4 regions of the Pseudoalteromonas sp. APC 3358 genome follow, and region 3 is predicted to be linked to each of the others. Evidence: predicted binding sites of a transcription regulator. Region 3 holds the regulator's gene; each other region holds the start of a gene.

Region 1 (7,584 bases), on a different contig from region 3:
CTTGGCGAGTAAAGATTAACGATGTAGGACCGTCTTTACGCTCAATAGCTTGTTGCCATGCAATTGCCGACTCAACTTGGTCACATGGACGCCAGTTGTATAAGTTAGGCGTTAAACGCATGCTTGCAATTTGCTCTACTGGTTGGTGAGTTGGACCATCTTCACCTAAACCAATTGAATCGTGCGTGTATACAAAAATGCTTGGTTGCTTCATTAATGCAGCCATACGTACAGCATTTTTTGCATATTCAACAAACATTAAGAACGTAGCACCGTAAGGAATAAAGCCTTTATGAAGGGCAATACCATTCATAATTGCCGACATACCAAACTCACGTACACCGTAGTAAATGTAGTTACCGCTTGCATCATCGCGTGTTAAACCTTTAGAGCCATCCCAAATTGTTAAGTTTGAGCCTGCTAAATCGGCTGAACCACCCATAAATTCTGGTAATAACGGACCAAATGCGTTTAATGCATTTTGCGATGCTTTACGAGACGCTGGGTTTGCAGGGTTTGCTTGTAATTGCTCAATGTACGCTTGAGATTTTTCAGCCCAATCGCCAGGCAGTTCGTTATTAATACGACGCTTATATTCAGCTGCAAGCTCTGGGTATGCTTTTGCGTATGCTGCAAATTTTTCGTCCCAGCTTGATTCAAGCTGTTGACCTTTTTCTTTGCCATCCCACTGTGCGTAAATATCATCAGGAATTTCGAAAGCATCGCCAGTCCAACCTAAAAATTCGCGAGACGCTTTAATTTCGTCATCACCTAGTGGTGCACCGTGACAATCGTGGCTACCAGATTTATTAGGTGAGCCGTAACCAATAATTGTTTTACAACAAATTAGTGAAGGCTTGTCGGTAACGCTTTTTGCTTCTGCTATTGCAGCACTTACAGCATCGCTATCGTGGCCATCAACACCACTAACTACATGCCAACCGTATGCTTTAAAGCGAGCTGGCGTGTCATCTGTAAACCAACCTTCTACTTCGCCATCGATTGAAATGCCGTTGTCATCCCAAAATGCAACAAGTTTACCCAGACCTAATGTGCCTGCAAGTGAACCTGCTTCATGAGAAATACCTTCCATAAGGCAGCCATCGCCCATAAATGCATAGGTAAAGTGATCAACAATATCGTGACCTTCACGGTTAAACTGTGCAGCTAGCGCTTTTTCAGCAATTGCCATACCTACGGCATTTGTGATCCCTTGACCTAATGGACCCGTAGTAGTTTCGATTCCCGGTGCATAACCATATTCAGGGTGACCTGGTGTTTTAGAATGCATTTGACGGAAGTTTTTAATTTCGTCCAGTGGTAAGTCGTAACCACTTAGGTGCAATAGAGAATAGATAAGCATTGAACCGTGGCCGTTTGAAAGAATAAATCTGTCACGGTCAGCCCACTCTGGATTCGTTGGGTTATGTTTTAGATAATCGCGCCATAATACTTCTGCGATATCAGCCATGCCCATAGGGGCTCCAGGGTGACCAGATTTGGCCTTTTGTACTGCGTCCATTGACAAGACGCGAATAGCATTTGCAAGTTCTTTGCGAGATGGCATGAATTCTCCTACCTTTATGTGTATTTGCGCGGGTATTTATGTGTTTGTTTATGCACCCAAGTAACTTGGGTTCGTTTATACCGACCATTCTTACTTATTGTGGGGGCTGTGTGCAATTAAAAACCCTATAAAAGTGAGGCATTATGAATATTTTTTAAGACCAAAAAGTTATTAGTAATTTTATTTAGACGTCTAGGCGTAAAAACACTATGCAAGGTGTTTTGTTTTCGATAAAATACGCCCCTTAATTTTTTAGCGCTAATACCGACGTTTGTGAAGCGCAATATTTGTGAGCAGAATTATAATGGCAAAACATTTATTTACTTCTGAATCAGTTTCTGAAGGTCATCCGGATAAAATCGCCGATCAAATCTCTGATGCGGTACTTGATGCTATCCTAGAGCAAGACTCTCATGCCCGTGTTGCATGCGAAACTTACGTAAAAACCGGTATGGTTATGGTTGGTGGTGAAATCACTACTAGCGCATGGGTTGATATCGAAGAAATTACACGTAAAACAATTCGTGACATTGGCTACACAAATTCAGACATGGGCTTTGATGCCGATTCATGTGCAATTTTAAACACTATTGGTAAACAGTCTCCTGACATTAACCAAGGTGTTGACCGTACTAGCCCAGAAGAGCAAGGCGCTGGCGACCAAGGCTTAATGTTTGGTTACGCATGTAACGAAACAGAAGTACTAATGCCTGCCCCAATTACTTACTCACACCGTTTAGTACAGCGCCAAGCTGAGGTTCGTAAAAGCGGCGAGCTTAACTGGTTACGTCCAGATGCAAAATCTCAAGTTACTTTTGCATACGAAAATGGCAAACCTGTAGGTATTGATGCTGTAGTGCTTTCTACTCAGCACAGCGAAGACATTTCGCAAAAAGATTTAGTAGAAGCGGTGATGGAAACAATCATCAAGCCGGTACTTCCTGCAGAACTTATCACAAGTGCAACTAAGTTTTTCATTAACCCAACAGGTCGCTTTGTAATTGGCGGACCAATGGGTGACTGTGGTTTAACTGGTCGTAAAATCATTGTAGATACATACGGTGGTATGGCTCGTCACGGTGGTGGTGCTTTCTCTGGTAAAGATCCATCAAAAGTTGACCGTTCAGCAGCATACGCTGCACGTTACGTTGCTAAAAACATTGTTGCTGCTGGTCTTGCTGACAAGTGTGAGCTACAAGTTTCTTACGCAATTGGTGTTGCAGAGCCTACTTCTATCAGCGTTGAAACGTTTGGTACAAGCAAGCTAGAAGAAAGCCGTTTAATCGAGCTTATTCGTGAACATTTTGACCTGCGCCCTTACGGCTTAATTCAAATGCTTGATTTAGAGCGCCCTATCTACCTTCCTACAGCGGCTTACGGCCACTTTGGTCGTGACGAATTCCCTTGGGAACGTACAGATAAAGCAGACGCACTTCGCGCAGCTGCTGGCCTTTAAGCCAAAATTGTTGTAGTAAATTAAAAACGGCCCTTTTAAGGGCCGTTTTTGCATCTAAAACTTATTCGCTATATTGTTTGTAGAGCGTCTACAAAATAACTATTAAATCGACCTCGAATTCTTTTGTACTTTAGGTATATACTCATTTCATTATAAAAGCTTTAGGGACAGTTAAATGGCCGATAACTTTCGCGTTATATTTGCAGGACTTGCCGATAACGTTGACATAAAAACAGCATGTACAAATTTAGCTGCAAAATTAAAAACGTCAGATGAAAAAGTAGCTCTTTTTTTTAAAGGTAAGCCGCTGTTTGCACCAAGCGATAAAGACAAAGCGTTAAAACAGGCTAAGTTACTAGCAGGCTTAGGCATTAAAAGTAAGCTTCAAGCTGTTTCAAACATCATTCAAAATGGCTCAACCCCTGCTGCAAATAACAACCAACGTGACGAACGTATTTTTGATGCACTCGATTACATCACTAGCAGCTTAATTCGCCTTGAAGAAAAGTTAGACGAGTTAGAGCAACGCCTTCCTGAAGCTCAATTAAAAGCACCAGACGAAAGTATTGACGAATGGCAAGGTGACGATCTAATGCTAGATGATGATTTAGCGCCTCCTAAAAAACGCAGCAACTTACTTTTATATTCATTGATTGCAACTGCCACAATTTTGCTAGTCGTACTGGTTGTTTTTTTAATTTTTCCCGATTTATTCTCTTTTTAAGAATGGCTAATTAATTTAATGAGTAATAAACGCGCAAAAATAAGAGCAGAAATTCGTAACACCCGTAAAAACTTGTCAAATAATCAGCAAATAATTGCTGCGCAATCGCTAAAAATGAATTTTATTCAACATTTAAAAAGCGAAAAAACAACGAATTCAAAGCATATTGCCATTTACTTAAGTAACGATGGGGAGCTAGACACTTCATTGTTAATTAAAGAGTTATGGAACTTAAACCATAAAGTTTACCTCCCTATAATACACCCCTTTAACGGGGCTAATTTACTCTTTCAACGTTATGAAAAAAACTCACCCATGAAGGCAAATCGCTATGGTATCTTGGAGCCTAAGCTGAATTGCTCTGAGATATGCCCATTACCAGCGCTTGATTACCTTCTTATGCCATTAGTTGCATTTGATAAACAAGGTAATCGCCTAGGAATGGGAGGTGGGTTTTACGACCGGACATTGGCGCGTTTGCACGAACAAAATTGGCAAAAACCACAACTAATTGGCCTTGCACATGAATGCCAAAAAGTTGAGGCCCTACCAATCGAGTCGTGGGATGTACCACTTAAAACCATTATCACCCCAGATAAAACATACTGTTGGTAACAATTAAATTTGATTACTAACCGCATATTTCTGACATACATGAGCACAAAGCAATGACACAAGATGAATTAAAAAAAGCAGCTGCTTGGGCAGCACTCGAGTTTGTAAAAGAAAACACTATTGTAGGTGTGGGTACAGGCTCTACTGTTAATCACTTTATTGATGCCCTTGGCTCAGTAAAGGACACTATTGTAGGCGCTGTATCAAGTTCAGAAGCCTCAACCGCGCGCCTACAAGCGTTAGGTATTGAAGTATTTGAGCTTAATAACGTTGCTGCTTTAGATGTATACGTTGACGGCGCTGACGAAATAAACGATCAAAACGAAATGATTAAAGGTGGCGGCGCAGCCCTTACTCGCGAAAAAATAGTAGCCGCTGTAGCTAAACAATTTGTGTGCATTGTAGATGACACCAAATTAGTAAAAACATTAGGCGACTTCCCGCTTCCGGTAGAAGTTATTCCAATGGCGCGCAGCTACGTTGCACGAGAATTATTAAAGCTTGGTGGTGACCCTGTTTATCGCCAAGGCGTAGTTACCGATAACGGTAACGTTATATTAGATGTATTTAACTTAAAAATTACCAATGCTAAACAACTTGAAGCACAAATAAATTCAATTGTTGGCGTAGTTACCAACGGCCTATTTGCAATACGTGGTGCTGATAAAGTGATTATCGGTACTAAAAATGGGCCACAAATTAAATAGGATGAGGTTATGAGTAAGGTATCGTTAGCAAAAGACAAAATTAAAATTCTCTTGCTTGAAGGTGTTCACCAAAGCGCTGTTGAAACGCTAAAACGTAACGGTTACAGCAATATCGACTACGTTAAAACATCCTTACCTGAGGACGAATTAAAAGAGCGCATTAAAGATGTTCACTTTGTAGGACTTCGTTCTCGTACTCATATTAACCAAGCCGTATTAGACTCAGCTGACAAGCTAGTTGCTGTTGGGTGTTTTTGTATTGGTACAAACCAAGTTGATTTAGATGCAGCACGCGAACGCGGTATTGCTGTATTTAACGCACCATTTTCTAATACTCGTTCAGTTGCTGAACTTGTACTTGGTGAAATCCTACTTTTATTACGCGGTATTCCAGAGCGTAATGCAGCGGCTCATCGTGGTGGCTGGTTAAAAACAGCAAATGGTTCGTTTGAAGCACGTGGTAAAACATTAGGTATTATTGGCTACGGTCACATTGGAACTCAGCTAGGTATTATGGCTGAAAATATCGGTATGAACGTGGAGTTTTACGATATCGAAGATAAATTATCACTCGGTAATGCAAAACAAGTTCACAACCTAACTCAGCTATTACAACGCTCTGATATTATTAGTTTACACGTACCAGAAACACCGCAAACTAAAAATCTTATTGGTAGTGCAGAACTTGCTGTTATGAAGCAGGGATCTATTTTGATCAACGCTTCACGCGGAACTGTTGTTGATATTGATGCACTTGCAGAAGCACTAACAGAGAAAAAACTAAGTGGTGCAGCAATCGATGTGTTCCCTACTGAGCCAAAATCTAACGATGAAGAATTTGTATCGCCACTGCGCCAATTCGACAATGTTATTTTAACGCCGCACATTGGTGGTTCTACACAAGAAGCACAAGAAAACATTGGTATTGAAGTAGCGGGTAAACTGGCTAAATACTCAGATAATGGCTCAACTATTACAGCTGTTAACTTTCCTGAGGTATCGCTGCCTGAGCTTGCTAATCGTAGCCGTTTATTACACGTACACCACAACCGCCCAGGTGTACTAACGCAAATTAACCAAGCGTTTGCACAGCACGGTATTAACATTGCTGCGCAATACCTACAAACAGACGCATCTATTGGTTATGTAGTTATTGATGTAGATACAGATCAATCTGAAGTAGCACTTAAAGAACTAAGCGCAGTTGAAGGTACAATTAGAGCACGTATTCTGCATTAGTAATTTAATCAGCTATTCTAATATCAAAAAGGGTCACTTCATTAAGTGACCCTTTTTTGTATTCAGATTACATATACTTTCTTAGGTATTTTTTGAATACCGGATCTGTTGCAGCCAACTCTTTTTGCTCAGCTAATATCTCTTTTAAAATAGCGCCTGATGTAAGCGGGTTTGCAAGTACCACTCTAAATACAACTGTAGGTTGATTGTCGTATTTAGAAGGCGTTAAACGAGTACGTGATACAAATGAGCGACCAGACTCTCGCTGACGTTTTTGCATACTGGCAGTAAAACGATTCAGAGAGGCAAAAATATCTAACCGAGTTGCAGCATCTGCATCAGCTATTGCTTGTTTAATTTTCTTAGGTACATAACGATACGTTAATAAGCACAATTCAGGTTCTGAAATAAGCTCAAAGTCTTCATCAGCTTTAATTAAATCAGCAAAGTAATGTGCTTTTTTGATGCTTCGATCAATCAGCATTTCGTAACCTTTACGACCAATAACACGTAAGCAAGCATGTACTAACATTGCCATACCAGGTCGGCTGCCTTCAAGCGTGTGGCTACCTAAGTCTTTTGAACCTTTACGTAATATGTACTCAGCGTGATGCTCTATTGCATCAGTTGCAGCGGGATCTTTAAATAAAACCAAACCCGCTCCCATTGGTACATACATTTGTTTATGTGCATCGATGGTAATTGAATCTGCTCGCTCAATCCCTTTTAGTAAAGGGCGATGCGTGTTCGATAAAAGGGTTGCTCCTCCCCATGCAGCATCTACATGAAAATGGCAGTTAATGTCTTGTGCTAAGTCAGCCATTTCATCAAGTGGGTCAATATTACCGGTTTCGGTTGTACCCGCTACCCCAATAATCGCCATTACTTTAATGCCTTGCGATTCAAGCTCACGTGCTTTTTCGCGCATAGCTCCTACATCAACTTTATTATTTTCGCAGGTTTTAATACCAATTAAGTTATCGCGGCCAATACCGAGTAAATCAACCGATTTACCTAATGAGTAATGTCCGCGTTCTGATATTAATACTGCTAAACCTTTATAGCCGTAATGCAGCATACCGGCAATTAGGCCTTGTGCGCCGATACCTCTAAAATCGCCATCGGGTTTTAATAAGCGGTTTCGAGCAATCCAAAGCGCAGTAATATTAGCAACCGTTCCACCAGAGCAAAATGCACCAAGTGAGGTTTTAGCACTGTGCATCCATTTAGAATAAAATGAATCTTCTTGCCCATAAGCTAAATGATGCATCATTCC
Region 2 (7,584 bases), on a different contig from region 3:
ACTTTTACTTATTAATAGTCGTAGGCCTGTCCGGTGCATAAAACAGATAGGTCGCAATACGATACAGACGTTTCACTACAAGAATTAATAGTAAAAGCATTTCCGCCTTTGCGCATAGCATCAGCTTTAAGTAAATCAATCGCGTTTGATTTAGAGCGGTTATAGCTTACATTATTGTTACCCATACCGTCGCCATCACAGCTTTCACCTTCTATTCGGCCTAGGAGTGTAGCGCCACTTTCGTGTGCTTCTTGGTCGCTATAAAATTGCTGTAAATCTCTTTTATTAACGTAGGTGCCAATTTCTTGAGATAAAACGCCGTTGTCTATATCTGTATGATAAGTCATGCTTGAACAACCCGTTATTGTGGCGAGCACTGTTATTGCCGTTATAAAACGTAGCATATTTATTAGTCCCTTAATTTATTATTTGAAATAGTAAATTACTAACAAAATCAAATGCGGGCAATGTTTACTACTAAGTAAATTGTTAGCATTTGTAAATGTATTTAGATTTTATTGAGCATAGGATAAGTAAACAAAAAGAAGTGGCAAACATTAACCAACCAATGGCATAAAATAGCCCACTCTAAGCGCTGCGTTTTATAAAAAACATAGCCATACCCCAAGCCGGCAATAAATGAAACCAATACATAGTTAATTCCTCCAGCAAAATGTGCCAAAGCAAAAATACCTGCAGTAATTACAGGGGCAAGTATTGCTAAACGGGTCGGTGTAATTATTTTGCTAAGCTTAGTTTGTAGTAAACCTCGAAATAAAGCTTCCTCGGCAACACAGGTAAATAAAAGATTAATAGCCATAAAGGCTAACCAAAAGCCAGGAACCTTAGGGTTAAAGCTTGCAAGTCCAAGCATTAAAGCCGCAGTGAGCGCAGCTAAAACAGTAGCAATAATTATTAAAATGGGTTGTTTAACGTTTGATGGGTCTGCTTTATTAGAGTCTGCTTTTAAAGCTTTTTTATTCGAATAAAAGTAAGCACAAAGAAATAAACCCGCCATAGCTTTATCAAAATTAGCATAAAGGGTAAAAGCAATCGCATCGCTTGTAATACGCTCGTTTATAACAATGGGGAGGTTATTAAAACCAGGTACCCAATGAAGTGCCAATGCTAATGAGGAAACTATAAACACAGTACTTAAAGTAGCGCGTATTATTGCCTGCTTTGTATTTAGCACACAGTAGTATAAAACAACGTAAAGCCCAGTGAACAGCAGAGCATATAAATTTATATAACCTTGAAAATATGCACTCACAACACCTAAAGCTAGTAAGTAGTGCCAAAGGGGTTGTCGCATTATTGATATTTTGCAATACGGAAAAACACATATAATTGATAGCGCTAGTAAATAAAAGGTCATTGTTTTTTATTGCTCTGTTTTATTTAGCAACTAATCTAACAGATTCGACCTCTCAGTATTTTTTTTCTGGTAATATAGATAGGTTATAAGCAGTTTAAGCAGTGAACAAACTATGTTAAGTCCTTTTTTTCAGCAGCATGCTGATTATGTTTCTATCTCTCGTGAGCAAGGTTGTCGATTCGCTAAATGCGTTGCTGACGATTACAATCCACTTCACGACAAAGATGCCAAAAAGTTTTGCGCGCCAGGAGACTTACTTTTTTCATTGGTACTAGACCGCTACGGTATTAGTGAACAAATGGAATTTACTTTTGCCGGTATGGTTGATGAAAACACCAAACTTAACTTCCCTGAAGGGGCTGATGAGTTTGATGTAACCAATGGCGAAAAAGTTATTTTAAAGGTAAAGCGCAAAGGTAAAACCAGCCAATGCCCAGCACTGACTAATAGCCTAATAAAAAATTATGTTGAGTTTTCTGGTACTACTTTCCCGCATGTAATTATTCCATTAATGGGTAAGCAAGAGGTAATGATTAACCCTGCTCGCCCAATGATTATTTACGAATCAATGCTTATCAACCTTGATAATCTTGATATTACAGCACCAGAACTTGAGTTTGCAGAGCCTAGTTTTGAGTACGCCGGCAAGCGCGGAAAAATTACACTACGTTTTAACCTGTTAGAAAACGGCGTTAAAGTGGGTAGTGGTGAAAAGCATATGGTAGTTTCGGGTATACGCGAATACTGCCAAGCAACAGTTGACGATTTAATAGCGTTTTACAACGAGCGTAAAGCGACACTAAAGCCAGCTTAAAGCTACAGCAAATTATAAAAGGCGCTAAATACAGCTGTTATTTAGCGCCTTTTTTATTGTTTTTAGCGCTAAAGCGAAAGTGAGCAACCACGATTAAATACTTTTCTGGACTGGTTAATTTACGCAGTACAGTAATATGCGTACAATAGCGCTCTTTGTTATTTTAAAGCTAAGCCTATGTCTGCCACTACGTTCTCATCACTTAATCTCGACCCGTTATTATTAACAGCGATTGAGCAAAATAATTACACTCAACCAACCGCAATTCAGATTAAAACTATTCCGCCTATTTTAGCCGGAAGTGATGTAATGGGCAGCGCGCAAACAGGTACGGGTAAAACTGCCGCCTTTGTTTTACCTTTATTACATAAGCTTTTAAATACCCCTAAAAAAGATGAGCAAGGCCTTGCACGTGTAGTCATTTTAACGCCAACCCGTGAGCTTGCTCAGCAAGTATTTGCAAGCTTTGAAAAGTACGCACAAGGCACTAATATCAATGGCGCTTTAGCCTATGGTGGCGCAAGTATTGGCCCTCAAATAAAAGCACTTAAAACAGCGCAAGTTATAGTGGCAACACCTGGGCGTTTGCTTGATCATATAGTTAAAGGCAGTGTGGTACTTTCAAGCGTAGATTCGTTAGTGTTTGACGAAGCCGATCGCATGCTTGATATGGGATTTATTGACGAAATAAGACGCATATTGCGCCATATCCCGGGCGATCGCCAAACTTTACTATTTTCAGCTACGTTTGATGACAGCGTGTTTGAACTCAGTAAAAAGTTACTTAAAAACCCAGAGCTAATTGAAGTTGATAAACGTAACTCAGCAGCCGTTGAAGTAGAGCAAGTTATTTACGCTGTAGATGAGGATCGTAAGCGCGAACTTGTATCGCACATGATTGGTATGAAAAACTGGCGCCAAGTGCTTATTTTTACTCGCACAAAACAAATGGCTGATCAGCTTGCTAAAGAAATGTGTAAAGACGGTTTAAAAACCGAATCAATCCATGGCGACAAATCGCAAGGCGCACGCGACCGTGCATTGCAAAACTTTAAAGAAGGTATTACACGCGTACTTGTTGCAACCGATGTAGCTGCGCGTGGTTTAGATATTTCTACACTTAGATACGTAATTAACTTTGAACTACCATACATTGCCGAGGATTACGTGCACCGTATTGGCCGTACAGGTCGTGCTGGCGAACAAGGACTTGCTATGTCGCTGGTAAGTCTTGATGAGCAATGGCTGCTAGAAGAAATTGAAGTACTACTCGATACGCGTTTAACGCCGCAGTGGTTAGAAGGTTACGAGCCAGATCCTAATAAAAAGCCAAAAGATAATCGTAAAAATACTAACAAGTCGCGAAAAGATCGCGATAAAAAACGCATCACTGGTAAAAGAGAGCCAAGCAGACGTCGTAAATAATAGCTTTTACTTTGCTTTTTTGCCTATACTGGAGCTACTAAATAGCCGAGGTAAAGCAATGTTTGAAATTGATCAATGGGCATTTTCTGGTATTGATGGCCAAATATCTTTGCATAAATGGCAAAAAACAATCGACCTTATAACGGGGCTTTTTTCAGCCCCGTCTGGTTATATAGTTCAGGCAACAAGCAAAGGCTATCGCGTTGTTATTAGAAGTAACGAGGGTGGATCTAACTTTGAGACCAACCCTATACTCCCTCCTCAAACACCTCTGTTTTGTCGGTACGTTGCTGAAACTAAAAATATTTTATATGTTAATGATGCAAGTAATAACGATGCATGGAACACCCTACCAGAAGTAGTTGAAGATGGTGTTGAATCCTACCTAGGTTTACCTATTCATTGGCCTGAAGGCGAAGTATTTGGCACGCTATGCTTAAAAGACACTCAGAAAACAAGCTATACCGATGAATATTTTGAACTCATAGAACAACTACGTGATTTGATTGAAGACGACCTAGCGCTTGTGTATAGCTATGAGCAAATGCGCGAAATAGCCATGTTAGACTCATTAACAGATATTTATAATCGCCGAGCACTCAACTTATTAGCCCAGCAAAAACTTAACTTAGCGCTACGTTTAGGCTTTGACGTGTGTTGTTTGTTTATTGATATAAACGACTTTAAAAAATTAAACGACACCTGCGGACATGAAGTGGGCGACAAAGCCTTAATTATATTGGCAGATACGCTAAAAACGCATTTAAGAGATGCTGATATAGTAGGGCGCTTAGGTGGCGATGAGTTTGTTGCAGTAATGCAAGTAAGCGATAAAAGCAAAATTAACTACATCATGGATAAAATTTCGACTGAGTATTCAAAAGCCTTACTCAAAGAAGACGTTTGCGATTTATCGCTCAGTATTGGTTATAGTTTTACTAATAAACAAAAGCAGCCATTTGAAGCGCTATTAAATGATGCAGACCACGCAATGTATAAAAATAAACAAGCGTATAAGCTCGCTAAAAAAGCATAATAAAAGGAAGTTCGTCATGACTCATGCCACAAAAATTTGGCTGGTTTTTTCTGCGATAGGTTTTATTTTTTCATTAGCAATAATAAGCTTATTTGAAACGTTCCCTAGCATTAGATTTATATCTAATGAGGGAATAATTTTTGGTGTTATGTGCTCATTGATGGGGTTTGCCTTAAAAAGGCTTGAGAGTAATAACCAAAAACAGCTTCAATAAATAGCTTAAGCTGCAAATTTTTACTTGTATTTATTAATTCATTTTTCAAAGTACGGACATAAAAAAGCAAGCCATTAGGCTTGCCAAGAAGGGTGTTAATTAGCTCTAACCTCGCCTTTAAGCTATTAGCTTTTCAGCTAGGTTTAATTCCATTATTGCTTTTAATAAACGGTATAAGTTGATTGATGCGTCAATTTCTTCTTTACGGTTTGTTAAGCTTTCAATATTTAAGCCCAGCGGTACATCTAAATGCGCACAGCTTTTAAGTATTAAGTCGAGGTTTTCGCGGCAAATACGTACTGATTCGCTTAATGTATTGTCTGCATCAAGCATGCGCCATTTCGTTGCCTCTGGTACTGAGATACCCAACCATTGCATAAACTCTAAGGTTTTTTCGCCGCCGCACGGTGTAAACGTTAATATAATACGTTGAGGTGTAATACCCTGTGCTTTACATGTACGTGCGTAGCTAGTAATTAGCTCTATAGTCGCTTGTGCATCGTAAACAGCTTGCGATATAAAAAACTGACAACCTTGTGCTGTTTTTTCTATTAATCGTTCGTGCTCATTTCGTTTACTTGAATGGCGCTCGGCAATAGTAACGCCACCTAAAAAGAAATCATCTGATTGCTCAGCCATCGCTTTATACGCATCTGGCAGGCTTAGCTTTATATCGCCTATCGATGACGGGCTACCTACTAAAACAACATTTTGTAAATCGTAGTCGTTTTTAGTTTCACTTAGCCAATCTTTAAATTCGCCTACGCCACGCTGCGCCACACTTTTATAAGTAATCACATCTTGTGCAGACAAATTACGAAGTAAATGGCTGTATTCACGCGGATCAACGGTTTGTTTAAACGCAAATGGGCGGTCTTGATTAGTTCGGCTGCTTTCGTCTTGAATGTCGTAAATTATCACGCCGTCGTATTCAATTTCGTGTAAGCGACCTAATAGCTTTTCTGCAATGGTTTTTAATTGCGCTTTATCGGTGCCAATTTTAGGCGGGGTAGTACCAATAAGATAAACACCTTGGTTGGTGTCCACTATCTTCTCTTTTAGTGATAAAGCCATAATCCTCATTCCAGCTAAGTTTGTTTTGATGGATTTAATATAGCAGCCATTTAGACGTCTAGATAGATTTATTTAGTGAAAGTTTTTCAACTAACATGATGTTTATTCATAGTGCTTGTTCCCATAATTTATAATTGACACAGTTGTTTACATAATAAATTCCCTTGGGGCTCTTATATTTATTGGCTTTGGGGCATAATTAAAGAGTTAAATCTGACAACAAATTTGCTCAATTTAAAAAAGGGACAACAATGAAATTTAAATTATTAGCAACCAGCTTAGCGGTATCGCTGGCGTTAACAGGTTGCGCCATGCAACAAAACCAAAGCACGCAAACAACAGCACAACAAGAACAAGTAAATAAAGCTGATGATCGTGTTTTTTCACAAGATTATTTAATTGAAGAGCTAGAAAACGGCTTACGTGTCATGGTTGTTAAAACCGATTACCCTGATGTAGTGTCGCTGCAAATTCCGGTATCGGTTGGATCGCGTAACGAAGTTGAAGAGGGCAAAACAGGCTTTGCTCACTTTTTTGAACACATGATGTTTAAAGGCTCACAAAAATACCCTGAAGATGTGTACTCAGACATATTAAAAAATTCAGGTGTTGATAACCGCGCTTATACAACAAACGATTTTACAAACTACCATTTAAACTTTTCAAAGCAGCATCTTGATAAAGTACTTGAACTTGAAGCTGATATTTTTCAAAACTTAACTTACACCGAAGAGCAATTTAGAACAGAAGCACAAACGGTAAAAGGTGAGTACTTAAAAAACAACGCGAGTCCAATTCGTAAATTATTAAGCGCTGTACGCGAAGAAGCGTTTGATAAGCACACGTATAAACATACCACTATGGGGTTTTTTAAAGACATAGAAGCCATGCCTGATCAAATGGCGTACGGTAAAGAGTTTTTTGCTAAATTTTATAAACCTGAGTATGTGTCACTTGTTATTGTGGGCGATGTAGATCCACAAGCAACAATGGCAATGGTTAAAAAGCATTGGGGTAGCTGGAAAAAGGGTAACTATGTTGCTGACATTAAAGCAGAACCTGTTCAACAAGCACCAAAATATTTGCACCAGCAAGATGAAGCGCTACCAGGGCATTGGTTACTTGTATCGTACAAAGGCGCTGCGTGGGAGCCTGCTAAAAAAGACAGAGCGGCACTTGATTTAATCTCACAGCTTTATTTTTCAAATAATTCAGATTTATATCAAGAGCTAGTGGTCGACAAACAAATTGCCAGCCAAATGTTTACTTATAACCCTGAGACTAAAGATCCGGGTTTATTACACGTATTTGTTAAAGTAGAAAACGCAGACGATTTAGCCACTGCACGCGATGCCATTAACCGCACTTATGCAAAAGCACGCACTGAGCTTGTTGATGAGCAAAAGTTGAGTGATTTAAAATCGAACCTTAAATACAGCTTTATAAATGGCTTAGACTCGTCGCAAGCGATTGCATCAACCCTTGCCAGCTACATGCATTTTGAGCGCGATCCTGAGGTTATAAACCAGCTGTATAAATCGGCAGATAACATTACCAGCGCAGATATTAAAGCCGTTGCTAATAAATACTTTACTGATAACGCACGTACCACATTAACAATGTCGGCACTTGATAAAGCCCCA
Region 3 (7,584 bases):
GCAGCACTTGAAAAAGGTTACACGCTTGCGTCTATATTAAATGATGCACCTATAAACCAATGGGATAAGAGCCAAGGCGTAGCATGGCGTCCTAAAAACAGCCCTGCTGTTTACAACGGTCCTATTCGAATTCGCCGTGCTTTAGCACAGTCTAAAAACGTTATTTCGGTGCGCTTACTACGTGGTGTTGGATTGCAACGTACAGCTGATCACTTACTAAAATTTGGTTTTAAAGACGCTGACATTAATCGCAGTGAATCATTAGCCCTTGGTAGTGCTTCCATTACTCCTCTTGAACTTGCAAGAGGCATGAGTACATTTGCCAATGGCGGTCATTTAATTGAACCTTACTTTATCTCAGAAATTCAAGACGCTTACGGCAATGTATTGTTTAAAGCAAACCCTGCTCTTGCCTGTGACGAAGAGCCTTTGCCAACACATAATGCACTCTCAATGCATAATAGTGATGATGAAATGGAGCAAATGAAAAAATGTGCGCCGAGAATTATTTCTAAGCAAAATGCATTTTTAATTGCTGATGCTATGAATAGTGCAATTTGGGGGGGTGGTAGCTGGGCTCATAAAACAGGTTGGAGTGGAACCGGTTGGCGAGCACAAGCGCTAGATCGTCGCGATATTTCGGGTAAAACAGGCACAACTAATGACTCAGTAGATACTTGGTTTAGCGGTTTTAATAGTAATGTGATGACCTCAGTTTGGGTTGGCTTTGATAACCCGGGCAATGCTCTTGGTCGCTCTACGTACAATAACAACCTAGATAGCAGCCAAATATCAGGTGCGGAATCTGGCGCTAAAACCGCGCAGCCAGCATGGGTTGAATTTATGAAAGCGGCACTTGAAGGCAAGCCTGAAGCCCCAATTGAGCCGCCTGAGGGACTTGTTTCTATTCGTATTGATTTAGCTACAGGCTTACTTAGCCATAAAAATGACTACACAAGTCGATTTGAATATTTTGAAAAAGGCACCGCACCTACAAAGTATGTGCTATCTCAGCCTAACGATATATTTGAAGAAGACACTAAAACAGAAGAAGAGCTATTTTAATAATATGTATGTAATACAAAAACGGCAGCTTATTTAAGCTGCCGTTTTTGTTTAAACCAAATGTTTATTTTAAGTTTTGAACAAGCCAATATAAATCAGAGTGTACACCCGCAGCGGTCACTTCCCTACCCGCTCCTGGCCCCTGAATCACTAATGCGTTATCGCTATACCATTTGCTATTAATTACAAAAATATTATCGCCTGGTGTAAGGTTTGCTAACGCATCGCCATTAGGCACATACGCGATTCCCACTTTAGCAATTACTTCACCTTGTGTGATTTCTAACAAGCCCGTATATCTAAGTACTAAATTTTTAGACTTTGCTGTCACTGCATGCTCTTCGATGAACGCGTCTAGCTGTGCTTTTTTATTTAAAAAGTCATCCCAACTTCCCAGCGCAAGTTCATCTGGCATCAATGCCGATAAGCTAATATCGTCAAGTTCAAGCTCAACACCTAGCTCTCGAGCTAAAATAAGTAGCTTACGCTGCATATCTCGCCCAGATAAATCTTCGCGAGGGTCTGGCTCTGTGAATCCCATTTTCTGAGCTTCCAGTAGCAACTCAGAAAATGGCCTTGTTCCATCATATTTACTGCATAACCACGAAAGCGTGCCTGAGAAAACACCTTCTATACGTGTTATTTTATCGCCACTATTTTGCAAATCAGCCAAAGCAAAGTTAATAGGTAAGCCAGCGCCTACACTGGTGTTATATCGCCAATGTAAATTACGTTCTGTAATATTACTACGAAGTGCTTTATACCAAGTAGTCGGTGCTGTTCCAGCGTATTTATTAGCACTAATTAAATGACAGTTTCTATCTACAAAGTCTGGATATAACAAGCTAAATTGTTCACTTGCGGTAATATCAATTACAATTTTATGCTCGTAATCGAGCTCATTTATAGCATTCAGTAAATCTGCAGATTGATAGCTATTTGCCTCATGCTGCCATTGAGTTTTCCATTGCTGTGTATTAATACCACTTGCATTAAACAGCATTTTTTTAGAGCGAATTAGACCGACTAATTTAATACTAAAGTCATCCGATAAACGCTCAAATTGTGCCGATAACTGTTTAATGAAAACGTCGCCAACGTTACCAAGCCCCGCAACTATAATTGCGATTTCTTGGCCTTTATTAATTAGCTTATCGTGTAAGTCACTTTGTATATCACTATCTATAAATTGATCGGTAAGCAATAAAGCATAGCCAGTATCTTGATGGACAAAACGAGGTTTTATGCTGTGGAGTTTTAATAAATCTAATGCTTGTAAGCTTAATGTATTAACGTCTTGCTCAGGCGCTACAATTGCACAACCGTTTAAATTTGACTCGCTAATATTTGCCCTACCCGCAAAATAATTAATAACCAGATAAGTTTGTGCTGCAGGTACTACTAAATACACTTCACCATTATGGTTAAAGTGATGAAGGCTATGCTGAATAAGCTGACTAACACTTGCAACTTCACCTTCACTTAATCCTTCAACCATTAATAGGTCAACATTTTGCAACGTGGTTATAAAACGCTTTTTCTTCGCTGAACCTTCTTTGACTATATCTGTTGGACTTGCTTGTACGTCAAAACTACTGCGAACAGCTAGCTTAATATCTGTGTTTTTAAGTGGCGATAGTGTTTTTGCATGTAATACAGGGTTACCCAAACGAGCTAATAAATTAGCTTGCCCACGGCAAATTTTGCCGTATTTAATCGCTTTTTTTACCTTGCGAGGATCAGTGCTATACACTCCCTGTGTATCAGTCCAAATACATACTTGCTTAGCATTGCAATAATTTGCAAGTAGTGTTGCACTGTAGTCACTGCCATTTCGGCCAAGCGTTACTGTCTCGCCTTTGATATCTGCGGCAATAAACCCAGTAACAACATTTATTTTATTAGGCAAAATTAACTGCCCACATTGCTGCGCATTTTGCGCATGCATTAATTCGCCATCATTTAAGGTAAAAAGAGTACGTGCATCTTGAGCGCATGCCTCAATATTTAGCTGCTGTAAATAAGTAGCGAGTAAACGTGCTGACCACAGTTCGCCATGTGCAAGCAATGCAGCCTCTTTTAGCTGCTCAGCTTGAGCAAGTTCTGCAATATAGCTAAGTTCGATACTTAGTGTTTTAAGTGCACTTCGTTTTAAATCGGCTTCTAATAGCTGCTCTATTAAATCACTTTGATGGTTATTTAACTGCAGTAAAATATCAGCGACTGCTTGAGTATCTTGTTTTTGATAGCTTTGCCAAAGTAATACTAGCGTATCGGTTGTCTTACCCGCAGCCGATACCACAACACAGTCGCCCGTCTGAGTATGCCCAATAATTATTTTAGCTACGCTTTGATAGCGCTCACTTGAGCTTAAGCTTGAACCACCAAATTTATGTACACAATTGACCATATTAATCACCAAAGCGCCGGACGGGCTGCACTTAATTTAACGTTACCACCAGGAGTGCCTGCTCCTTTGCCTACACGGCCAACATTTTTATTTTGCCCTGGTTTTACAAGTTCAAACACTCGTTCAAAATCAGCGACTAAATCGTGTATATCTTCAATACCTACCGAAATACGAATAAGCGTATCGCCCACACCCGCTTCTAAACGTGCTGTTGCCTCCATACCTGCGTGCGTCATAGTTGCAGGGTGACAAATTAAGCTCTCTACGCCACCTAGTGACTCAGCTAAACTAAACGTTTTAAGGCTAGTTAAAAATGCCGCAGCGTCGTTTATATCGCCTTTAATATCAAAACTCACCATGCCACCAAAACCAAGTTGCTGTGCTTTAGCCAGCTCATGTTGAGGATGTGACTCAAGACCTGGGTAGTAAACTTGGCTTACATATTCAGAGCTTTCAAGATACTTAGCTATTGCCAGTGCATTTTCTTGATGCTGCCTTAGGCGCACATTTAAAGTACGTAAACCACGAAGCGTTAAATAGCTATCAAAAGGCGCACCCGTAATACCAATGTTATTAGCCCACCAAGCAAGCTCATCGCCTAACTCTTGTGTTGCGGCAATAACAGCGCCGCCTACTACATCTGAGTGTCCGTTAATGTATTTAGTGGTTGAATGCACCACAATATCTACACCAAACTTAAGAGGATTTTGTAAAGCAGGTGACAAAAACGTGTTATCTGCAGCCACCAATGCACCGCATTGCTTAGCCACATCGGTAACCGCTTTAATATCTGTTAAACGAAGTACTGGGTTACTTGGGGTTTCTATCCAAATAAGCTTAGGTTTAATTACTAAAATTTGTTGAAGACTTTCTTCTTTTGTTAAATCTAATATTTCGAGCTTTAGTAGTCCGCGTTTTTGTAAAGATGTAAATAAACGATAGCTGCCACCATAACAATCATGTGGAATTACTAACGTATCGTCACTATTAAGTAGCTGAGTAGCTAAATGCACGGCAGCCATGCCTGTAGCTGTAATTATGCCACGAGCGCCACCTTCAAGCTTAGCAAGCGTCTCAGCTAAAATATCACGATTAGGATTACCGCTACGACCATAATCATACTCACGCTTAGTATCAAAGTCGGCAAACGAATAAGTAGTCGATAAATAAATTGGCGGTACCACCGCACCATGATGTTTATCAGCATCAACGCCGTTACGTACAGCAATGGTCGCTTTGTTTTTTTCGCTCATATTCGTCACCTGATTAATTTGGATGTTTAGACGTCTAAAAGAGTAAGTTATCCGTTTTGATAAGTCAAAGTATTTTAAAGCTCTAGATGGCTAAAAGTAGAAGGGGCCTCTGCGAATAACACATTTTAGCTCACAAAAGTGTGCTTATCTTTACACCTACAATAGGCTTATTAAGATAGATCGGTATCTATTATTTGACTATCTTTTTTAAATCGATAGAATTTCACGCATATTTACACGCTTTTTATACCGTGTGAGAAATTAATAATCTGAGGCAACGATACATCTTATGGCTAAATGGAATGGTGAGTATATTCACCCATACGCAGAACACGGTAAAAAATCAGAGCAAGTTAAAAAGATCACCGTTTCGATCCCGCTAAATGTATTAAAGGTATTAACTGACGAACGTACACGTCGTCAAATCAATAACCTTCGCCATGCTACAAATAGTGAATTGCTATGTGAGGCATTTTTGCATGCTTTTACTGGCCAACCTTTACCAAATGACGATGACTTACGTAAAGATAACGCCGAAAAAGTACCAGAAGAAGTTAAAAAAATAATGCAAGAAATGGGTCTAGAAGTACCCGTTTTAAACGAAGAATAAATATTACAAAGACAAAAAAACCTCAGTAATTACTGAGGTTTTTTTATGTCTAAATTTTATTGCATAGCTCTACTGTATAGATTTACTGCATATAGTTTTCAGGTAGCTCAATTTGTGCAACACCTGACTCAATAGCAGCAAGTGCAACAGCTCTTGCTATACGCGGCAGTAAACGTGGATCCATTGGTTTTGGAATAATATACTGCGCACCAAATTCTAGTTTATCTACTCCAGCGGCTTTTAAAACTTCTGCAGGTACTGGCTCTTTGGCAATACTTCGAATAGCATCTACTGCAGCAATTTTCATTTCATCGTTAATAGCGCTTGCACGTACATCAAGCGCACCACGGAAAATAAACGGGAAACATAAAACATTATTAACTTGGTTAGGGTAATCAGAGCGCCCTGTTGCCATGATTAAATCGTTGCGTGCGCCGTGCGCAAGTGCAGGATCAATCTCAGGATCTGGGTTTGAACATGCAAACACAACTGGTTTTGCAGCCATTAGCTTTAAATCTTCAGCCGCTAATAAGTTAGGGCCAGAAACACCCACAAATACATCCGCATCTGCAATTACATCTTGCAATGTACGCTTATCGGTATTGTTAGCAAAAAGCTGTTTATATTCATTTAAGTCATCGCGGCGGGTATGAATAACACCTTTGCGGTCAAGCATATAAATGTGTTCACGCAGTGCACCACACTTAATTAACAGCTCCATACACGCAACAGCGGCAGCGCCTGCACCTAAACATACAATAATTGCATCTTCAATTGACTTACCTTGTACTTCTAGCGCATTTAACATACCAGCAGCCGTTACAATGGCAGTACCGTGTTGATCGTCATGAAAAACAGGAATACTACAACGCTCTATTAATGCTTTTTCTATTTCAAAACACTCTGGTGCTTTAATATCTTCAAGGTTAATACCACCGAATGTGTCGGCAATGTTGGCAACCGTATTAATAAAGTCTTCTGTTGTTTTGTGCTTAACTTCAATATCGATAGAATCAAGCCCTGCAAAACGTTTAAACAATAACGCTTTACCTTCCATTACAGGCTTAGACGCTAAAGGACCTAAATTACCAAGGCCTAGAATTGCAGTACCATTAGTAATAACCGCAACCATGTTACCTTTACCAGTATATTTATAAGCATTTGCAGGATCTGCAGCTATTTCACGTACAGGTTCGGCAACACCTGGGCTATACGCAAGTGCAAGATCATGAGCCGTTTCAGCTGGTTTTGTAAGCTCAATGCTAATTTTACCTGGTACGGGATGTGAGTGGTAATGTAGTGCTTGTTCACGAAAGTCAGACATAACGCGATGGTATCCTGCAATTTAAGTTAAAGTGAGAGATGGAGTCTTGGGGTACGATACCCTTATTATTTTTAAATTCCAAGCAATATCAGGTCTATCCTGTTATATGCTATATCCTATAATTTTAAGAGGTTTTTCAGTAACTTTGCAGGATTATATCAACATTTAATAAATAAAAATTCACCTAAAAAGTAAGTTTTAAGGTGCTTTTATGCCTATCAAAATCTTATAAAATGTATACTTAAAGTATCAGCATAAACTTAGAATAACAGCCTACTACCCTACTTTAAAAACAGATAAGCCCACGTTAGATGCTTTTATCAACCTAGTTAAAAATTGTACTATTTAAAATATAGAGAATATCTATCGATTTGTCTGTAAAGGATTATGCATACTCAGAATAAGAATAGGAAATAGTTATGCAAAAGGAGGGGATAGTTAAAATCAACGAAATAATACCAATCTGCTTATATATGGGGTCTATTTAACGTTAAGAAAATTACGCTAGAACTAGGCAAAAATTTTTGTATCTAGTTGTTCTAAATAAAAAATTTTTAACGATGTTATAGTGCAATTTAATTCGTTAAATTGCTCAAAGATTTATGTAGGTTAGTTTAAGATAATAAATAACAAATTTTAGGCACAAAAAAAGCACCCTAAGGTGCTTTTTTTAACTAAACAGCAATAATTACTTCTTGCTGGCAAGTGCACCGAAGCGCTTGTTGAAGCGATCAACACGTCCGCCAGTGTCTAAAACTTTTTGCTTACCAGTGTAAAACGGGTGACACGCAGAACATACGTCTAAGTGAATGTCTTTACAAAGAGTTGAGCTAGTTTCGAATTTATTTCCACATGAACATGTTGCAGAAATTACTTCGTACTTAGGGTGAATACCTTCTTTCATAGGAACCTCTAGTTAAGG
Region 4 (7,584 bases), on a different contig from region 3:
TGAGTGAATGGCTTCACGTACGGGGTTATTACCCCTAAACGAAAACGATACATTTGATACACCGCCCGACACTTTACAGTGCGGCAAATTTTGCTTAATACGGCGAGTGCCTTCAATAAATTCTACGGCGTAGTTATCGTGCTCTTCAATACCGGTGGCTACGGCAAATATATTAGGGTCGAATATAATATCTTCTGGCGCAAAGCCAATGTCTTCTACCAATATTTTATAACTGCGCGCACATATTGCGAACTTACGGTCTGCCGTGTCGGCTTGTCCGTCGGTATCAAATGCCATTACAACAGCGGCTGCACCAAAGCGTTTTATTATTTTAGCTTGGCGAATAAACGGCTCTTCGCCCTCTTTTAGCGATATTGAGTTAACAATCGCCTTGCCTTGAATACACTTTAAGCCTGCTTCTATTACTTCCCATTTTGAGGAGTCGACCATAATTGGTACGCGAGAAATATCAGGCTCTGAGGCTATTAAGTTTAAAAACTTAACCATGGCGGCTTTTGAGTCCAACATGGCTTCGTCCATGTTTATATCAATAACCTGTGCGCCATTTTCTACTTGTTCGCGTGCCACTGTTAGCGCGGCTTCAAAGTCTTCTTCCATGATTAAACGTTTAAACATGGCAGAACCCGTTACATTGGTACGTTCGCCGACATTAGTAAATACTGCTATTTGTTGGGTCATGCTGGCTCCTTAATTTAAGTTACAGGCTTCAAGGCCTGATAAACGCATGCGTACTTCAAGCTCTGGTAGTTGGCGTGGTTTAACGCCCGCTAAACCTTTTGCAAAAGCGCGAATATGCGCAGGCGTGGTGCCACAGCATCCGCCTACTATATTAATAAAGCCCGATTTACCCCAATCGATAATTTCGGTTGCCATATCGTCCGCTTCTAAGTCGTATTCACCAAACTCATTTGGTAAGCCCGCATTAGGGTGTACCGATGTAAAGGTTTCGCACACGCGCGATAACTCTTCTACATACTGGCGCAGTAAATCAGGGCCAAGCGCACAGTTTAAACCAATCGAAATAGGCTTAATATGGCGAATAGAATTATAAAATGCTTCGGTTGTTTGCCCCGAAAGCGTACGGCCTGAGGCATCGGTAATAGTACCCGAAATCATAACTGGTAATTTACGTCCTGCTTGCTCAAAGGCTTCTTCTACGCCAAACGAGGCGGCTTTTGCGTTAAGGGTATCGAATATAGTTTCGATTAGTATTAAATCGGCGCCGCCTTCCATTAATGCAAGTGTTGATTCAATATACGCAGTAACCAGCTTATCAAAGGTGACATTTCGGTAACCCGGATCGTTTACGTCTGGCGAAATTGAACACGTTTTAGATGTCGGCCCTAAAACACCGGCTACATAACGCGGTTTTTCTGGCGTTTTAGCCGTAAATTCATCACAAATGGCGCGTGCTAATTTAGCCGACTCTAGGTTTATTTCACGGCTTAGGCTTGCCATGTCGTAATCTTCCATCGAAATAGTGGTCGAGTTAAACGTATTGGTTTCGATAATATCGGCGCCCGCTGATAAAAAACCACGATGAATATCAGTGATTAAATTGGGCTTGGTTAGGCTTAATAAATCGTTATTCCCTTTAATTAATACATGCCAGTCTTTAAAACGCTCTCCGCGATAGTCTTCTTCTTCTAGCTTATGATCTTGGATCATGGTGCCCATAGCGCCATCTAAAATTAAAATGCGTTCTTTTAATGCGGCGCTTATTTCGGCTTGCTTATTATTTGTAGGAGCGTTATTCGGCATAGTTGTTAGTCCTCACGTCTTGGCTAACTAAATTAATATCATACGGTGTGGTTTGGTACACGTAGTAATTTAACCAGTTCGAAAAAAGTAAAAAAGCATGGCTTTGCCACGTTTTTGAAGGTTGTTTGGTTGCATCGTCATCCGGAAAGTAATTTTCGGGTTTTGGTGCATTAGGGCTTTTTTTACAATCGCGCTCGTATTCTGCTTTTAGCGAGTCGGCGTCGTACTCAGGGTGACCAGTTATAAACACTTGGCTACCCGATTTATTTTTAAGTAAGTAAGCCCCTACTCGCTCAGAACCAGCCAGTACAACTAGCTCATCACAGGCGTTTATTTTATTTATATCAATGTGGCCGTAGCGTGAGTGCGGTACTAAAAAGGTGTCGTCGAACCCGCGAGTCAGTGCACCGTGATCAAAATAACATTGGTGGGTAAATACACCACACAGTTTGTCGTCTTTTAAATCACGCTTTAAATTGTAACGGTGATATAACGCTGCATGTGCTGCCCAGCACGAAAATAACGTAGAGGTAACGTGTTGCTCAGCCCAATCTATAATGACCTTTAACTCATCCCAATACGCTACATCGTCGTATTCTAAATGCGCAAGTGGCGCACCGGTTACAATTAATGCATCGTAATTGTTGTCTTTAACCTCAGAAAAATAACGATAAAAGGTATCAAGGTGCTCTTCTGAATTACTGCTACTGCGGTGAGTGTCGAGACGCAGTAGTTCTACGTTTACTTGCAAAGGCGAGTTGGCAAGCAAGCGAATAAACTGAACTTCGGTTTCTACTTTATTAGGCATTAAGTTTAAAATAGCCAAACGCATTGGGCGTATCTCTTGCGTTTTTGCACGTGTTTTTGGCATTACAAATACGTTTTCTTGACGTAAACGTGCAATTGCTGGCAACTCGTCTTTTACTGTAATTGGCATACTTTACTCCTGCTCATAAAAACCGAAGCTTAATTATGAACTGAAAGTAAAAAATATCAACCTCTAGATGTATAGATGTCTAAATGAAATTTATTCATGATTTTATACTTTACTTACAAGCATGCTTTAGTGCTTTAAAACCCACCATTCGTTGACTGTTTCACCTGTCAGCCACTACAATACAACATTGAAATTTTTATTATTATTTGAAGGCTTTCCTCCATGGTTTTACCTGATAAATTTATATTCTCGATGAGTCGAGTATCTAAGGTTGTGCCACCTAAGCGCACTATCTTAAAAGATATTTCGTTACACTTTTTTCCTGGCGCTAAAATTGGTGTGCTTGGTTTAAACGGTTCTGGTAAATCTACGTTGCTACGTATTATGGCCGGTGTTGACCAAGATTTTGAAGGTGATGCACATCCTCAGCCTGGTACAAAAATTGGTTATTTACCGCAAGAGCCTGTTTTAGACGAAAGCAAAACAGTTCGTGAAATTGTTGAAGAAGCTGTTGGCGAAGTTAAACACGCACTTAAACGTCTTGACGAAGTGTATAACGAATACGCCATGGAAGACGCTGACTTTGACGCACTTGCAAAAGAGCAAGGCGAGCTTGAAGCTGTTATTCAGGCGCACGATGGTCACAACATTGATAACGTTTTAGAGCGTGCTGCTGATGCACTTCGCCTACCAGAATGGGATGCTAAAATTGAGCACCTTTCAGGTGGTGAGCGTCGTCGTGTTGCTATATGTCGATTACTGCTTGAAAAACCAGACATGCTTATTCTCGATGAACCAACTAACCACTTGGATGCTGAGTCGGTTGCATGGTTAGAGCGCTTCTTACACGATTACGAAGGCACTGTTGTGGCGGTAACGCATGACCGTTACTTCCTTGATAATGTAGCTGGTTGGATATTGGAGCTTGACCGTGGTGAAGGTATTCCATGGGAAGGTAACTACTCTTCTTGGCTTGAACAAAAAGATGCGCGCTTACAGCAAGAACAAAAATCTGAAAAAGCACGTCAAAAATCAATTGCGCAAGAACTTGAATGGGTTCGTTCAAACCCTAAAGGTCGCCAAGCTAAGTCAAAAGCACGTATGGCTCAGTTTACTGAAATGCAGCAGTCTGATTACCAAAAACGTAACGAAACTAACGAGATGTTTATTCCACCTGGTCCGCGTTTAGGCGACCAAGTGCTTGAAGTAACTAATCTTCGTAAGAGTTTTGGCGATCGCGTTTTAATTGACGATTTAAGCTTTAGCATGCCAAAAGGTGCCATTGTGGGCATTATTGGTGCTAATGGCGCGGGTAAATCAACGCTGTTTAAAATGATCAGTGGTGAGCAAAAGCAAGACAGCGGTAGCATTACCGTTGGCGAAAGCGTACACCTTGCTACTGTTGATCAGTTCCGCGACGGTATGGACGAAAGCAAAACTGTTTTCCAAGAAATATCAGACGGTCAAGACGTACTAAAAATTGGTAACTTTGAGTTCCAAAGCCGTGCGTATGTAAGTCGCTTTAACTTTAAAGGTAACGATCAGCAAAAGTTTGTTAAAGACCTATCAGGTGGTGAGCGTAACCGTTTACACCTTGCTAAGTTATTAAAAGCTGGCGGCAATGTGTTACTACTCGATGAGCCAACCAATGACTTGGACGTTGAAACACTACGCGCACTAGAGAACGCTATTTTAGAGTTCCCTGGTTGTGTAATGTGTATCTCGCATGACCGTTGGTTCCTTGACCGTATTGCTACGCACATTTTAGATTACCGCGACGAAGGTCAAATTAACTTCTTTGATGGTAACTATACTGAATACGAAGAGTGGCTTAAAAAGACACTAGGTGCAGCAGCAACTGAACCTAAACGTATTAAGTACAAAAAAATTGGTTAATATTTACTGTAGCTAATTTATTACAGTAAAACTAAGCCCTGCATTTATGCGGGGCTTTTTTATGCCACCAGCATTACAGGAGCATATCCTGCTAGCATGTAGAGAATTACCCGCTATGCTTAATTTATTATAAAAATAGTAAGGCTAAATTAGGTTATGCAAAATCGTCGTCAGTTTTCTCGTGTTTTATTTTCAACCGATGCACAAGTGATTTTTAATGATCACCAATACCCATGTAAATTACTTGATGTATCTTTGCATGGCGCATTAATCACTAAATGTGATGCTTTTATTGGCAACCAAAATAGCCAAGCTGTTCTGCGTTTTTCGCTGCCTCAAAGCGAAATAGAAATAAAAATGGAGGTTGTGGTGTGCCATATAGAAGCGGATCATATTGGTTTAAAATGCCACCATATTGATATAGACAGCATTACTTATTTAAAGCGTTTAATAGAGCTAAACTTAGCTGATGACGAACTATTACATCGCGAACTCGCTATGTTGATTCACGACACGCAAGAATAGACTCATTTGGATTAGTTGATTACCATGGTGCAAACTTTTCAACTTGTGTAAGCATGACTTTAAATCCACATTTACCTTTGGTGTATCACCCTAACTACTCGTTTAATTTCGATCCAAAGCATCGTTTTGCAATGAGTAAGTTTGCACATTTATATCAGCATGTTGCAGAGCTTGGTTTGATTGGCGATAACCTGGTTGAGCCAATATTAGGCACGCCAGAGCCACTTGAGCTAATACACTGCGAAAATTACATACACGATTTGTGGAATAACCGCTTAGATGAAAAAGCAATGCGCCGCATTGGCCTACCTTGGTCAAAAGAGCTTATGGCACGTACCTTTACAGCTCCTCAAGGTACTTTGCAAACAGCTCGTTTAGCACTTAAACACGGTATAGCGTGTCACTTAGCCGGTGGTACACACCATGCGCATACCGATTTTGGCTCAGGCTACTGCATGGTTAATGATTTAGCCTTTACCACGCAAACTTTAATTGAATCGGGTGAAGTAACTAACGTACTTATTTTTGATTTAGACGTGCACCAAGGTGATGGCACAGCCGCAATGTTAGAGCATCAAGCATACGCTTATACTTGTTCTATCCATTGTGAAAAAAACTTCCCCTTTAGAAAGTCCGCTAGCGATTTAGATATTGGCTTAGCCGATAATATGAAAGACGACGAATACCTTGCCGTAGTTGACGACACCTTGAGTTATTTACTTAAAGAGCTAAACCCAAGCTTGGTACTTTACGATGCTGGCGTTGATATTTGGCAAGGCGATGGCTTGGGTAAATTAGATATCAGCTGGGATGGCATAGTTAAGCGCGACCATTTAGTGCTAAAACGCTGCCTTGAACACAATACACCCGTTGCTACAGTAATAGGTGGTGGCTACGATAAAGACCATCTTCGCCTCGCTAAACGCCATGCTATTGTTGTTGAGCAAGCCGCTAGCTTTTAGTTTGAAATAAAAATGTTAAATTCTCGTTCTTATTTAATATGTAAAATAAGAACGAACATATTATGAAACAACTATTTATTGCCATCGCACTAATTTTTATAAGCTTTACAAGCTATTCGCAAGAAGAAAGCACGCAAGAAACATACCCTAAGCTACCTACATTAAATTTACAAATGGCTGATGGGTCGCCGCTCAATACTCAAGATTTATTAGGTCAACCTTACGTTTTACACTTTTGGGCAACGTGGTGTCCGTACTGTAAAAAGCTTCAGCCAGCACTTCAAAAAATTGATGATATGGGCTTAAAAGTTATTGCCGTGAGCTTTAAAGAAGATGACGATGCTACTCCCGCTAAAGCGCTTTCAGGCAGAGGTTATACTTTTAAAACAGCCGTAAAAGCCGATGCAATAGCACAGCAATTAGGTATACGAGGCACACCTACTACATTGTTTGTAAATAAAGAAGGTAATGTAATTTGGCTGACTAATACGTCAAACCCAGAGGACGCAAATCTACATTTAAAGGCACGAACATTGTTGCATTCCATCGACATGGCAACTGAGTAACTTATTGCGCTTTTAACTGATTAGGTGTTAAGCCTGTCCAGCGTTTAAAGGCGCGCCGAAAGTTAGGTATATCGTAAAAAGCTAAATGCTCAGCGACTTGTTCGTTATGTTTAGCGCACAGAGTAAGTAGGTAAATAGCTTTGTGCTTATTTTGCTCATCTATTAACGCTGAAAAGCGTACCCCATTGAGTTTGAGTCTGCGCTTAAATGTAGCTGAGCTCATAGCAAAGTGCTTTGCGGTACACTCTAAATTAGCACTTGGGTGAGAGTATAAGTATCTGCAGACGGCTTCAATAAAAGTCATGCTAACTACGCTTTTATTATGTAGCTGCGACTGCGCTTGCATAAATCGTAATTGACTCGCATGCGGGTTTTTAGCCCTTAACATGGTTTTATTTAATACCCAGCGAGTACATGGCTTATCAAAACTTACCTTTAGCCCTAAATTTTGCTCGTATTCTTGAATATGCCGAGGGCGTTTAAAAGCAAAGTCGAACTGACAATGCGGGTAACTTTCGCTCACTCGTTTAAGTAAACTATAAAATGCAGTGCTGTATATCTCTAGCACATAGTGGTAAAGGCTTTCATCAAACCCATGTGCTGGCTGAATATAAATATAAACATTATCGTTTTTAATATACGTTTGGCTAAACAGCAAAGGCGCTAATTGCATTCTTAAAAGTGATAATTGCTTTAATACTTGAGCTAAATTATCGCTATATTTTAATGCCTGAGCTTCGGCTCGCGTGTCGTTAATAAGTTGGCTACCGAGTAAAAAACCACTGTCAGTACTTTTCATCAACAACTTAAATTGAGCTAATAAACGCACCTGCTGAGACACACTAAATGTATGCTGAAAATTAAGTAAGTCTTGTTCAAAAATACCGGTACCGCGTAGCAGCTTATGTAAATTTAT

The links. Region 3 encodes MetJ, which represses methionine synthesis genes. Its sites were predicted from a motif close to TAGACGTCTAGACGTCTA; they were not measured.
Region 1: a site for MetJ is predicted at 1,753-1,770, ahead of metK (methionine adenosyltransferase). Genes of this name have one in related genera too.
Region 2: a site for MetJ is predicted at 5,985-6,002, ahead of QL995_RS03935 (methylenetetrahydrofolate reductase). Genes of this name have one in related genera too.
Region 4: a site for MetJ is predicted at 2,784-2,801, ahead of metA (homoserine O-succinyltransferase). Genes of this name have one in related genera too.

Annotation. Positions count from the first base shown of each region.
Region 1 covers NZ_JASDCE010000003.1:439,388-446,971, forward strand. Annotated here, with positions in the region: gene tkt (transketolase) at 1-1,567, opposite strand, end outside; gene metK (methionine adenosyltransferase) at 1,872-3,023, shown strand; gene QL995_RS07120 (hypothetical protein) at 3,199-3,747, shown strand; gene QL995_RS07125 (5-formyltetrahydrofolate cyclo-ligase) at 3,766-4,362, shown strand; gene rpiA (ribose-5-phosphate isomerase RpiA) at 4,416-5,069, shown strand; gene serA (phosphoglycerate dehydrogenase) at 5,079-6,308, shown strand; gene panP (pyridoxal-dependent aspartate 1-decarboxylase PanP) at 6,376-7,584, opposite strand, start outside.
Region 2 covers NZ_JASDCE010000002.1:266,422-274,005, forward strand. Annotated here, with positions in the region: gene QL995_RS03905 (hypothetical protein) at 12-404, opposite strand; gene QL995_RS03910 (CPBP family intramembrane glutamic endopeptidase) at 509-1,378, opposite strand; gene QL995_RS03915 (DUF3581 domain-containing protein) at 1,491-2,192, shown strand; gene QL995_RS03920 (DEAD/DEAH box helicase) at 2,370-3,617, shown strand; gene QL995_RS03925 (sensor domain-containing diguanylate cyclase) at 3,676-4,653, shown strand; gene QL995_RS03930 (hypothetical protein) at 4,670-4,867, shown strand; gene QL995_RS03935 (methylenetetrahydrofolate reductase) at 4,985-5,941, opposite strand; gene QL995_RS03940 (pitrilysin family protein) at 6,193-7,584, shown strand, end outside.
Region 3 covers NZ_JASDCE010000011.1:101,677-109,260, forward strand. Annotated here, with positions in the region: gene QL995_RS16380 (PBP1A family penicillin-binding protein) at 1-1,065, shown strand, start outside; gene metL (bifunctional aspartate kinase/homoserine dehydrogenase II) at 1,130-3,475, opposite strand; gene metB (cystathionine gamma-synthase) at 3,481-4,728, opposite strand; gene metJ (met regulon transcriptional regulator MetJ) at 5,018-5,338, shown strand; gene QL995_RS16400 (malic enzyme-like NAD(P)-binding protein) at 5,421-6,662, opposite strand; gene rpmE (50S ribosomal protein L31) at 7,351-7,566, opposite strand.
Region 4 covers NZ_JASDCE010000003.1:327,562-335,145, forward strand. Annotated here, with positions in the region: gene metH (methionine synthase) at 1-699, opposite strand, end outside; gene QL995_RS06615 (homocysteine S-methyltransferase family protein) at 709-1,782, opposite strand; gene metA (homoserine O-succinyltransferase) at 1,772-2,719, opposite strand; gene ettA (energy-dependent translational throttle protein EttA) at 2,942-4,615, shown strand; gene QL995_RS06630 (PilZ domain-containing protein) at 4,772-5,140, shown strand; gene QL995_RS06635 (histone deacetylase) at 5,194-6,102, shown strand; gene QL995_RS06640 (TlpA disulfide reductase family protein) at 6,165-6,668, shown strand; gene QL995_RS06645 (AraC family transcriptional regulator) at 6,670-7,584, opposite strand, start outside.